4 regions of the Methylobacillus sp. genome follow, and region 4 is predicted to be linked to each of the others. Evidence: predicted binding sites of a transcription regulator. Region 4 holds the regulator's gene; each other region holds the start of a gene.
What was found. Region 4 encodes sigma-54, which starts transcription at its own class of promoters, with help from an activator protein. Its sites were predicted from a motif close to TGGCACNNTTCCTGCT; they were not measured.
Positions count from the first base shown of each region.

Region 1 (3,104 bases), on a different contig from region 4:
CAGAGAATATGCATGAATATCCAGAGCTGATACAGCACCACCAGCACCAAGGCCAGCAGCAACCCACGCCACAGCAACCGCCCGATCACAATGCACGCATCATCGTCATGACGGGCGCAGTTTGCGGACGCACCTGCCGCCAGAGATAAAAAGCTTCTGCCGCCTGCTCCACCAGCATGCCCAACCCGTCGGCAATCTGCCGCACGCCTTCTTCCCTGGCGTATTGCATAAAGGGCGTTTCCCGGCCATACACCATGTCATAAGCCAGTGCGCCGTCGGCAAACAGGCCAGCAGTCAATGGCAGGCGTTCATTGCTCAGTCCGCTGGAAGTTGCATTGATCACCACATCAAACACCTGGCCGGCCAGCGCCTCAAAACTGCATGCTTCCAGCAGAACATCAACAGGCTTGGCACGCGCCACCATGGATTCAGCCTTGCTGACACTGCGATTGGCAATGCATAGCCGGGATGGCATTGTGGCCAGCAACGGCCCTAGCACGCCCTCGGCAGCACCGCCCGCCCCCAACAGCAGCACGCGCTTGCCAGCCAACGGCACAGCCAGGTTATGCTCGATGTCGCGCACCAGGCCAACGCCGTCTGTGTTATCTCCCAAGATGTCACTACCCTTGAAACTCAGTGTATTGACTGCTCCTGCCACGCGTGCTCGCTCGGTCAATTCCGTAGCCAAGGCATAAGCCTCAAACTTGAATGGCACAGTCACATTGGCACCGGCATAGCCTTGCTCCCGCAGGCTGGCGACGGTGGCGGCAAATCCGTCCAGCGGGGCCAATATCTTGCCATATTCAATCTGCTGCCCGGTCTGTTGCGCAAACGCCGCGTGAATCAGTGGCGATTTACTATGTTCTACCGGGTGGCCAATCACTGCATAACGATCCACGCTCACCTCAGGCATTGGTCCAGGGTAAGCGGGCGGCCTTCCAGCCGTTGATCTGGCCACGCTGCTTGTTGTCAGGAGTTGCCTCTCCCTCAAAGCCTTCCAACACGTTGTATGCTTCCGTATAGCCATTCTGGGCCGCCACGACGGCAGCATTGTGGGAACGTCCGCCGGTGCGGCACAAGAACATGACCAGGGCTTCACGATCCACCTGTTTATCAAGCTGCATCAGGAAATCCGGATTAGGGCTCATGCCTGGATAAAAAGCCCATTCAATATGGGCTGCGCCAGGAATGCGCCCCACCAGATCCAGCTCTGCCTTGGTGCGCACATCCACCAGCTTTGAAACCGGCACCATTTCCAGCACTTTTTGCGCCTCTTTAGGTGTCAATGCACCGGCATAAGGCAACCCATGTTGTTCAGCACGCACTCTTGCGTTTTGCAGAATACTGCTCAATGTTTCCATTGTTCTCTCCTTGCTTAAACCATGCAGGGAGTATAGCCCTAATTCCCCTGCAAACCCACACGCACCATATTGGTGCACAAACCCGGCAAACGCACTGTTAATGTGCGTTATACAATATTTCTCTTTTGTAATCTTATATGTGAAAATGGGAAATTGCCTTTTTCCAGTGGCACAATTCATGCTTACCTTAGCGTCAGCATCATGCTTCAACAACCTTTAATCCAGAAAGAGCTTAGGAGAATCAAATGGCGGTGGCCGATGTAATGAAACTGGTAGAGGAAAACGACATCAGGTTTGTCGATTTTCGCTTTACCGACACCAGGGGTAAGGAACAACACGTCACCGTGCCGGTTTCTGCCTTCGACGAAGACAAGTTTACCGAAGGCCATGCTTTCGATGGTTCTTCCATTGCTGGCTGGAAAGGCATCCAGGCTTCTGACATGCTGTTGATTCCGGATCCTGATACCGCCAATATTGATCCCTTCATGGACGAGCCCACCCTGATACTGACTTGTGACGTAGTGGACCCAGCCGACGGCAAAGGTTATGACCGCTGCCCACGCAGCATTGCCAAGCGCGCGGAAGCCTACCTGAAATCCAGCGGCATCGGCGATACCGCATTCTTCGGCCCTGAGCCTGAATTTTTCATTTTTGATTCCATCAACTGGTCTGTTGATATGAGCGGTAGCTCCGTCAAGATCAATTCTGAAGAAGCCGCATGGTCCTCCGGCGAAAAGTTTGAAGGCGGCAACACCGGCCACCGCCCAGGCGTCAAGGGCGGTTACTTCCCTGTCCCGCCAGTGGATTCCCTGCACGACATCCGCTCCGCCATGGTCGTCACCATGGAAGAGATGGGCGTTCCCGTGGAAGTGCATCACCACGAAGTCGCCACCGCGGGCCAATGTGAAATCGGCACCAAATTCAGCACTCTGGTGCAACGCGCCGACTGGACGCAAATCCTCAAATACGTGGTGTTCAACACTGCACATGCCTACGGCAAAACCGCCACTTTCATGCCCAAGCCCATCTTCGGCGATAACGGTTCCGGCATGCACGTGCACCAATCCATCTGGAAAGACGGCAAGAACCTGTTCGCGGGTAACGGCTATGCTGGCCTGAGCGAATTCGCCCTGTACTATATCGGCGGCATCATCAAGCACGCGCGCGCGCTCAACGCCATCACCAACCCAGGCACCAACTCCTACAAGCGCTTGGTACCCGGCTTTGAAGCGCCAGTAAAACTGGCTTATTCGGCGAAGAACCGTTCCGCTTCCATCCGCGTTCCTTTTGTGCAGTCCGACAAGGCGCGCCGTATCGAGGCACGTTTCCCTGACCCCACCGCCAACCCATACCTGGCATTCAGCGCATTGATGATGGCTGGCCTGGATGGCGTGCAGAACAAGATCCACCCTGGCGAGCCAGCCACCAAGGATCTCTACCACCTGCCGCCAGAAGAGGATGCTGCCATCCCAACCGTGGCCTCCTCCCTGGAACAGGCATTGGAAGCTCTGGATAAGGATCGTGAGTTCCTGACCCGCGGCGGTGTATTCTCCGAAGACTGGATCGACGCCTATATCGACCTGAAGATGGATGAAGTCACCAAGCTGCGCCAGACGCCGCACCCCATCGAGTTCAGCATGTACTACAGTATTTAATTGCTGATCACCAAGAAAAGCGGGGCAACCCGCTTTTTTTGTATCCACGCCGCCAAGCCTGTATCTGCCAATTGCCTGCCCTCGCCTT
Region 1 is NZ_DAIUFW010000005.1:119,365-122,468, forward strand. Features, by position in the region: gene mtgA (monofunctional biosynthetic peptidoglycan transglycosylase) at 1-89, opposite strand, end outside; gene aroE (shikimate dehydrogenase) at 86-913, opposite strand; gene V7Z75_RS08455 (rhodanese-like domain-containing protein) at 906-1,361, opposite strand; gene glnA (type I glutamate--ammonia ligase) at 1,607-3,016, shown strand.
Region 1: a site for sigma-54 is predicted at 1,529-1,544, ahead of glnA (type I glutamate--ammonia ligase). Genes of this name have one in related genera too.

Region 2 (3,104 bases), on a different contig from region 4:
GAATGCTTTGCTGAAACCGCCGATGACGCTGTTCAGGCTGCCACCATCGGTAAAGGTCAGGCTGTAGCCATACGCGACCCAGAGCAGGGACATCAGCGCAGTGGTGACGAATACCTGCGTCAGGATGGAAACCATGTTCTTGGCGCGTACCAGGCCACCGTAGAACAGGGCGATGCCCGGCACGATCATGAACAGGACCAGCACCGTGGCGATCATGGTCCAGGCGGTATCTCCTGCACTGAGCGTGGCAACGGCTTGCGTTGCGGCAGGTGCAATTTCGGTAATGACGGTGTCGTTGACGATCAGAGACTCTTCTGCCGCCAACGCCAGGCTGGAAAAGCCCAATAAGCCACATAGGGCAAGCATGGAAAGAATATTTTTCATATCAGGCTCCTTACAGCGCATCAGCGCCAGTTTCACCTGTGCGGATGCGGTACACCTGCTCCAGGTCAAAAACAAAAATCTTGCCGTCGCCGATCTTGCCGGTAGTGGCGGATTTCTCGATGGCTTCTATCACCTGGTCAAGCAGGTCGTCGGCAATTGCGATTTCCAGTTTGACCTTGGGCAGGAAATCGACGATGTATTCTGCGCCCCGGTAAAGCTCGGTATGGCCCTTCTGGCGGCCAAAGCCCTTGACCTCGGTGACGGTGATGCCCTGCACGCCAATGGCGGAAAGGGCTTCACGCACTTCGTCGAGCTTGAATGGCTTGATGATGGCGGATACAAGTTTCATGGATGTCTCCTTGTTGCGGGATGGTTAAGCAATCCGGGAGGCAAGGCAGGCATTGACATTGCCCGGCTTGTCCCCAGGGTATTCAAGTTCAGAAAGTCTTTTGCACGAAGATGGTCACGGTGTCCTTGCCGATGTTCTTGCCGTCGATCTTCCAGGCATCATCCGTATCGGAGCCGGTGTAGTAGCCGCCTGCTACCACGCCGTTGTCCCAGCTTCTGGTCATGCCCAGCTTCCAATCGGTATAGGAAAATGCCTTGTCGTTGGAAGCGCCGGCGGTCTTGCCATCAAAGTATTGATAGCCGACATGGGCCAGAATGGCGTAACCGGTTTCACCAATCGGCAGGTCGAGCGCCAGATCGAGATAATTGGAACCGCGACCGTCCTTGATGCCAAACGCGCCATTGGAAATGACATAAGAATTTTTTAGCGTGACCGGCCCCCAGCTCAATGCGCCATAGATTTCTGTCGTGTCAGGGCGTTGCACGCCACTGATGGTTTTGCCAGGATAAAAATATTGCAGCAGGCCCACGTCATAGCTGATGCCGCTATCGCCGAAGGTATTGGTGTAGCCGCCGTACACATCCCATTCCATGCTGTTGTCTTCCTTGTAGCCGCCATCGTTTACCCAGCTGACGTTGGAGCCCCAGGTGCCAAGATAGAAGCCGCTGGCGTGTGCGTAGTCCACACCGCCTTGCAACGCGGGTTCATGCGCGGTTTGCGTCAGGCCGCGGAAGATATATTGGCTGGTCACGCCAATGTTGTAGGTGACGGAGTGCGGAGAGGTTTCTGTGCCGGACTCTTCCGCCATGACAACGGCAGGTGTTGCGAATGTGCCCAGAATGCCTGCAAGTAGCAGAGAGTGACGCATGATGTACCCTTTCAGTGAGTTAAAAACAAAAAACTTCTGTTGGGTAATAAGCAACACTTGTGCCATTAATTAAACATTCATATAAATCAAATGGTTACTAATGATTTTTGGAATTTTCTATCGATCCAGAATGGTGCGTGGTCTGAAGGTGGAGGATAAGTGATTGAGTTTGTTGTATTTAATAGGGTTTTGACGGAAAGGAAACCTGCTAAACTAGCACTCCTCCTGGAGTTATTGACATGATGAATAGCCAATTTTTTGAAGATTTATCCAATAAAATCAAAGAAATGTATGATGCATCACCCGCAGAGGATATGGAGCGCAACATGCATGCCCTGTTAAAGGGCGCATTCACCAAGCTGGAGCTTGTGACGCGCGAGGAGTTTGATATCCAGGCGGAAATCCTGCGCAAAACCCGCGAACAATTGGCCGAATTGGAACAACAATTGGCGGAGATCGAGGCGCGGCTGGAGCAATCTGCTTGAGCATGGCGCTGGCGGTGTTGCACAGCCGCGCGCTGGCCGGGATGGAGGCGCCGGAAGTTGCGGTAGAAGTGCATTTGGCTAACGGCTTGCCGAGCTTTACTATCGTTGGTCTGCCCGAGGCCGAGGTCAAGGAAAGCAAGGACAGGGTGCGTGCTGCCCTGCAGACCGCACAGTTCGAGTTTCCGGCCCGTCGAATCACCGTCAACCTTGCTCCGGCTGATCTGCCCAAGGAAAGCGGGCGCTATGACCTGCCGATCGCCCTCGGGATTCTTGCCGCTTCCGGGCAGATTCCCGCGCAAGCGCTGGATCAATATGAGGTAGCAGGCGAGTTGGCCTTGACTGGCGAGCTGCGTCCGATACGCGGCGCACTCGCCATGATGTGCAAGGCCAGAGATAGCGGACGTGCGTTCATCCTGCCCCGCGAAAGTGCGGCAGAAGCCGCGTTGGTGCAAGGGGCAACCGTCCTGCCAGCCAACAGTTTGTTGCAGGTATGCGCTCATTTGGCTGGACGCGAGCTATTGCTGCCTCAACCAGTTACGGTGGAAAAGGTGTCGCGCAACGAAGCTGATTTTGCCGAGGTGAAAGGCCAGCTCCAGGCCAAGCGCGCGTTGGAGGTGGCTGCCGCAGGCGGGCATAGCGTGCTGATGTCCGGGCCGCCGGGTACTGGAAAATCCATGCTGGCCTCGCGTTTTGCTGGGGTGCTGCCTGCCATGACGGAAGCCGAGGCATTGGAATCCGCCGCGATCCAGTCGCTGGGCAAAGGCTTTCGCGCCAGCGATTGGGGAAAGCGGCCTTATCGCGCGCCGCACCATACTGCTTCCGGCGTGGCGCTGGTGGGCGGCGGTGCAATCCCCAAGCCCGGCGAGATTTCGCTGGCGCATCACGGGGTCTTGTTTCTGGATGAACTGGCGGAGTTCGACCGCAAGGTGCTGGAGGTGCTGCGCGAGCCATTGGAATCCGGACATATCACCGTCTCGCGCGCCGCGCGGCAGGCAGAGTTTCCTGCACGCTTCCAGTT
Region 2 is NZ_DAIUFW010000005.1:186,577-189,680, reverse strand. Features, by position in the region: gene V7Z75_RS08800 (ammonium transporter) at 1-384, opposite strand, end outside; gene glnK (P-II family nitrogen regulator) at 395-733, opposite strand; gene V7Z75_RS08790 (TorF family putative porin) at 822-1,601, opposite strand; gene V7Z75_RS08785 (accessory factor UbiK family protein) at 1,841-2,086, shown strand; gene V7Z75_RS08780 (YifB family Mg chelatase-like AAA ATPase) at 2,089-3,104, shown strand, end outside.
Region 2: a site for sigma-54 is predicted at 1,651-1,666, ahead of V7Z75_RS08790 (TorF family putative porin). Genes of this name have one in related genera too.

Region 3 (3,104 bases), on a different contig from region 4:
GTCGCTGGCGGGCAGAATGAGGAACTCGGGATTTTCCGGCAAGGGCATTGCATTGACCGTCATTTGCTGCAGGGTGCCGTACTCATCGGCATTGCCGATCAGCACCGCGCCGAGCAGCTTCTTGCCATCCTCGCTGACGACGATCTTCTTGTAGATCTTGCGCACTTCGTCCAGGTATTGGTAGCTGCGTGCGCCGTGGGTTTCACCATGAGCGTCGCCGACGCTGGCGACATCCACGCCCATGAGCTTGAGCTTGGTGCTCATGTCGGCACCCTGGAAAGTCGCGGCGAAATCGCCGGAAAGATGGGCGCAGGCGATGCGCGCCATGTCGTAGCCAGGGGCAACCAGACCGTACATCTGACCGTTCCAGTTGGCGCACTCGCCAATTGCGTAGATATCGTGGTCGCTGGAGCGGCAGAACTCGTCGATCGCGATGCCGCCGCGCGCGCCGATCGCCAGGCCGGATTCGCGCGCCAGCTCGTCGCGCGGACGGATGCCGGCGGAGAACACGATCATGTCGGTCTCGAGCCAGGTTTCGTCGAAGAAGACCATACGGTGGCGGGCGGTGGCACCGTCGGTAATATTGACGGTATTGCGGCTGGTGTGCACGTGCACGCCCAGTTCCTCGATCTTGGTGCGCAGTACGCGGCCGCCGCTTTCGTCCACTTGCACCGCCATCAGGCGCGGGGCGAATTCCACCACATGGGTGTCCAGGCGCATGTCGCGCAGGGCCTTGGCGCACTCCAGGCCCAGCAGGCCGCCGCCGACCACGACGCCGCTCTTGGCTGTCGCGCCTGCCACAGTCATGGCCTCCAGGTCTTCGATGGTGCGGTAGACGAAGCAATTCTCGCGGTCGCGGCCTGGCACGGGCGGTACGAAGGGAGCAGAGCCAGTGGCTAGCACCAGTTTGTCATAATGCAGCATACTGCCATCCGCTAGCATGACGATTCGTTGCCTGCGATCTATAGTGGATGCCCGTGCGTTCAGCCGCAGTTCCAAGCCAGGGCGTTCATAAAATCCTTGCTCTACCAATGACAAGTCATCAGCTGTGCTGCCAGAGAAAAAGCTTGAAAGATGCACACGGTCATAGGCTGGGCGCGGTTCTTCTCCCAATACTGTGATTTGCAGATTGGCTGCCGCCAGATCAGGCTGGCGCTTGACTAACTCCTGCACAAAGTAATGGCCCACCATACCGTTGCCTATTACTACGATGTGGGTGTTTGCGTTCATTGTCGTGTTTCCTGTGGCTCACAAAAACAAAACGGCATCCATTACCTGTGCAGCAATTGCCATGGGCAGTGCTAAACAAGCAATGGACGCCGTTGTCCATCAAAGGATTACCGATAGGAGTAATTCCTCTGTATCAATACTCATCCATCAGTGATGAGCTTTTGTTCTGATATAAGCAACAGATATGCCATGGTGGGATTATTTTTAGATGGTTGATATTAAACGGGAAATGTTGGATTTTTGTTTTCTTTGAGCAGAGGCGTATTGCTTTCTTGCACTAAAAATGTACCTCGGCATGGAACTGGTGCATATCAAAGTCAGGCAACAAGCAATAGATACACCAGCAGGATATTGACGAATAGGGAGCCTACCGCCAGCCACTGCCACTGCTGCAATCCGGCGCGAGAAATCAATGGCGTGCGCCGCATTGGCAGGATCGGGCGTGTTTCCCCGACTTCCAGCGCCAGCAGCATTTCCTCCGCTGTTTCAAATCGGGACGCGGGCTGGCGCGTGACAGCTTTGAGAATGATATTTTCCAGCCATCCCGGAATATCGGGGCGATAGCGGGTTGGAGGTACCGGGTCGCCAAAGCGTGGATGCTGGAATGGTTCGATTTCACCGTAAGGATATTTGCGCGTCAGCAGGTGGTAGAGCGTGACACCAGCTGCATAGATATCGCTTTGTACGCTGGATTCGGCGTGATCAAACAATTCTGGCGCCATGAAACTTGGTGTTCCTGGATTCGGCATGGTTTCCTGAGTGGAAAGATGCCCGCCAGATGCGACGCCAAGGTCAAGAATACGCAGTCGCCCATCCTTACCCATATGCAGGTTGGCAGGCTTGATGTCACGGTGCAGCACAGGCATGCGATGCAGCGCCCCGATTCCGCGCAGCATTTCCTGGCCGATGCGAGTGATGCCTGCCGTGGTGAAGTGGTGTCCGTGTTGCAGGCGTTGCTGCAGTGTTGCGCCTTCGTGCCAGCTCATGACGTAATAGAGATGGCTGCGCGTGTCCGCATCCAGCGGCAAGACCTGGGGCAGGTACTGCGAGCTAATACGTTTGGCCAGCCATTCCTCGTTGAGTAAAGCTATGCAGCTTTGCGGGTCATTGGCCAGTATTGGTTGCAGGGTTTTCAATACCCAGAGCTGGCCACTTTGCGCATGGCGGACTTTATACACCAGACTGGCACGGGATTGATGAAGTATTGCGATGATTTCAAACTGGTCTAACCTTTCCCCAACCTTGAGTTTTGCAGGTGGTTTGAGCTGACGACTCTCGGCGAGAAAATCGGTCAGCGTATCCTCGCTAACCGATTCCACATCAATGACGATGGCGGTGGCATTGTCACTGCTACCAGCTTGCAAGGCTTCCCTGATGAGAACATCCGCTAATGCCTGCGGTGGCGCATATTGCTGTATCAAGCGTTGCAGCCTGGTGTCTGGCAAGGCAGCCCAGACGCCATCGGTCATCAATACATAACGGTCGCCTACATGCAGTTGGCCTTCGGCATAATCCACGCTAAGTTGCTGGTCGAGCCCGATAGCGCGTTTCAATACATGGCGCATATCGGGCCGATCCCAGACATGGTCGGCAGTGAGGCGCTCCAGATTGCCGCCGCGCAGGCGGTATAGCCTGCTGTCGCCAACATGCGCCGAGTAATAGCGCTGCCCTCGTAGCACCAGTAATGTTACGGTGGTGGCCATGCCGGCCATTTCCCGATGCTGCATGGCTTGTGCTAGCACCCAGCGATTGGCGGCATTGAGCACCTTCTCCAGGGCAGTTGGAACCTCCCAGGTATCCGGAGTGGCGTAGTAGTCCGTTAACAGGCTGCGCACGGTCATTTCTGCAGCCTCGCGTCCTCCGGCATTGCCGCT
Region 3 is NZ_DAIUFW010000007.1:164,820-167,923, reverse strand. Features, by position in the region: gene nirB (nitrite reductase large subunit NirB) at 1-1,230, opposite strand, end outside; gene V7Z75_RS10845 (bifunctional protein-serine/threonine kinase/phosphatase) at 1,548-3,104, opposite strand, start outside.
Region 3: a site for sigma-54 is predicted at 1,405-1,420, ahead of nirB (nitrite reductase large subunit NirB). Genes of this name have one in related genera too.

Region 4 (3,104 bases):
CATCTGCAACTGCACGATCAGGTCAAGCGGCTTGGTCGGTTTAACGGCATTGTCGCCGAACAAGGCGCGAATATTGAGCACGCCCAGGCCGCGCACCTCAAGGAAATCCTGCAGCAATGGCGGGCAACGCCCTTCCAGCCGGTCGGGGGCAACGCGGTAGAAATCGACGATATCATCCGCCACCAGGCGATGGCCGCGTGAAATCAATTCCAGTGCCAGTTCGCTTTTGCCGATGGCAGGATCGCCCTTGATCATGAGGCCAAACCCCTGCACCTCGAGGAATACCCCGTGCTGGCTTTCAGACACCGCCACCGCTTGCGCGAGGTAATGACTCAAGACATCCATCAGCTCGGGGCTACGTAGTGGTGAAGCCAGCAAAGGCGTCTTGTATTCGTCTGCAGCCGCAACCAGCTCATCTGGCGCCACTTCGCCATTAGCGACGATGATGGCGGCGAGGTCAGCGGAAAAAAGATTCTTGATAGCCTGCTGCAACTCGCGCGGATGCAGGCTGAGAAGATAATCCATCTCTGCGCACCCCAATACCTGTACCCGGTTGGGATGCACGAAATTCAGGTGGCCGATCAACGCCAGCGAAGGCTTGGTAACAGTTTCACTGGTCAACGGATTCTCGCCGCCCGCCAGACCTGCTATCCATTTGAGCTTGAGTTTGCGGCGCGTGTCGTTGTAGAGCTGGGAAACACTGATTTCGGCCATGTGGCTTGATTCTCTGGGAATGATCAGTCAGAAGAAACAACTAAATAGGGTACCGATTCCATCACTTCGACAGAAGCGGTACCCGTTTGCAGCATAGACAGGATTTACTCGACGGTTTGATGCTTGACGCCGCCGTCAGCCTGGTTATGGCTGCTGACCTTTTCCTTATGCTTCAATACTTGGCGATCCAGTTTGTCAGCAAGCGAATCAATCGCGCTATACATATTCTCCGCACCGCATTCGGCATGCAGGTCGTTCCCCGGAACACGCAGGGTGGCTTCCGCCTTTTGCACCAATTTTTCCACGCTGAGCGTCACCTTGAGATCAATGACATGATCAAAGTGATTGCTGAGTCGGGCCAGCTTGGACTGCACATATTCGCGCAGGGCTGGGGTAACCTCTAGATGATGTCCGGTCAGGTGCAAATTCATAACACTCTCCTTACTTAAAAAACGCGCAAATCAAAGCGACTTGCGCTGGTTGGCCGCGGGAATCTGTAGAGATTCGCGGTATTTTGCTATGGTTCTTCTTGCAACCACAATCCCCTGTTTACCGAGAATATCAGCAATCTGGTTGTCAGACAGCGGCTTCCTGGGATTTTCCTCGCCCACCATCTGCTTGATCAATGCGCGGATGGCCGTGGCGGAACACGCGCCACCGGATTCCGTTGCCACATGACTGCCGAAAAAATATTTCAATTCGTAGACGCCGCGTGGAGTGAGCATGTACTTTCTTGTCGTCACGCGTGAAACCGTGGATTCGTGCAAGCCAAGCTCATCGGCAATTTCACGCAGCACCAGCGGGCGCATGGCCACTTCCCCATGCTCGAAGAAATTGCGCTGCCGATCAACAATCGCCTGGGATACGCGCAGGATGGTAGAGAAACGCTGCTGGATGTTCTTGATCATCCATTTGGCTTCCTGCATCTGGCTCATCAAGTATTGGCTGGAACTGTCGCGGTTGCGTTTCAGGATGTTGGCATACAATTGATTGATGCGCAGCTTGGGTATCACTTCATCATTCAGGCTCGCGATCCAGATACCTTTGACTTTTCTGACCACGACTTCATGCTGGATATAGTGATCCGAGGCAATATGACTGAACTCGCTGCCAGGGCGCGGATTCAGTTGGGTCACAAGCTGCTGCACCGCTTTCAATACACCATCATCGCAATTCAGCAGCTTGCGCAAGCGCGTGTAATCCCGGCTCGCCAGCAAAGGCAGGTATTGCCCAGCCAACGTGATCGCCTGTGCCAAGTGAGGAGTGTCCTCGGGCAATGTCCGCAACTGCAAGACCAGGCACTCAGCCAGGTTGCGCGCGCCAATACCGGGCGGATCCAGGTTCTGGATATGCTTAAGTGCGATTTCCAGTTCCAACAACTCAATTTCCAACTCTTCCGGCAACAATGCTGCCAACTCTTCCAACGGTTGCTCAAGGTAGCCGTCATCATTGATGGCATCCACCAGCACCATGGCCAGCGTCTGGTCGCGCTCGGAAAGTGGCATCAGTTTGATCTGCCCCAGCAGATGCTCACGCAATGTAGGGTTTACTGCTTCCTGGAAGCTGAAATCGTTATCGTCGTCATGATTACCACCACCCTCCTCCCAGCGGTTGCTACCCTGAAAAGACTCGAAGTAGTCATCTGCCGCACCGCCGGATTCCGGCATTGGCAGATCGTCGGCTACGGGTTCGGATGTTTCGGCTGTCGTCTGGCCAGAGGCCACGTCATGAGAGGGGCCATAGCTATCGGATACGTCAGCAGCACCATCCGGGCCATCGACGCGTTCCAGCAAAGGGTTGGCCTGCAGCAGCGATTCCAGCTCCTGGTTCAGCTCTTGCGAAGACAGTTGCAGCAGCTTGATAGATTGCTGCAACTGCGGCGTCAATGTCAGATTCTGGGAAAATTTAAGCTGTAGACTTTGTTTCATCTTTACTTTTGTGCCACGACTACAGGCGGAAGTCCTTGCCTAGATACACTTCTCTCACACTTTCATTATGGATGATCTCGCTGGGCTTGCCCGAGGCAAACACGCGGCCCTCGTTCACGATATAGGCACGGTCGCAGATGCCCAATGTCTCACGCACATTATGGTCGGTGATCAGTACGCCGATACTGCGCTCGGTCAAAAAGCGCACGATCTTCTGAATATCCAGCACTGCGATCGGGTCGATCCCGGCAAATGGCTCATCCAGCAGAATAAAGCTGGGGTTGGTCGCCAGACAGCGGGCAATTTCCACCCGGCGGCGCTCGCCACCGGAAAGGCTGACGGCCATGTTGTCGCGTATATGGGTGATATGGAGTTCATGCAGCAGAGATTCAAGCTGTTCCTTGCGCTGTGCATCCGTCATATGGTGCTGCAACTCCAGGATAGCCTGGATATTTTCCGTCA
Region 4 is NZ_DAIUFW010000010.1:12,679-15,782, forward strand. Features, by position in the region: gene hprK (HPr(Ser) kinase/phosphatase) at 1-714, opposite strand, end outside; gene hpf (ribosome hibernation-promoting factor, HPF/YfiA family) at 819-1,145, opposite strand; gene V7Z75_RS11855 (RNA polymerase factor sigma-54) at 1,176-2,642, opposite strand; gene lptB (LPS export ABC transporter ATP-binding protein) at 2,662-3,104, opposite strand, start outside.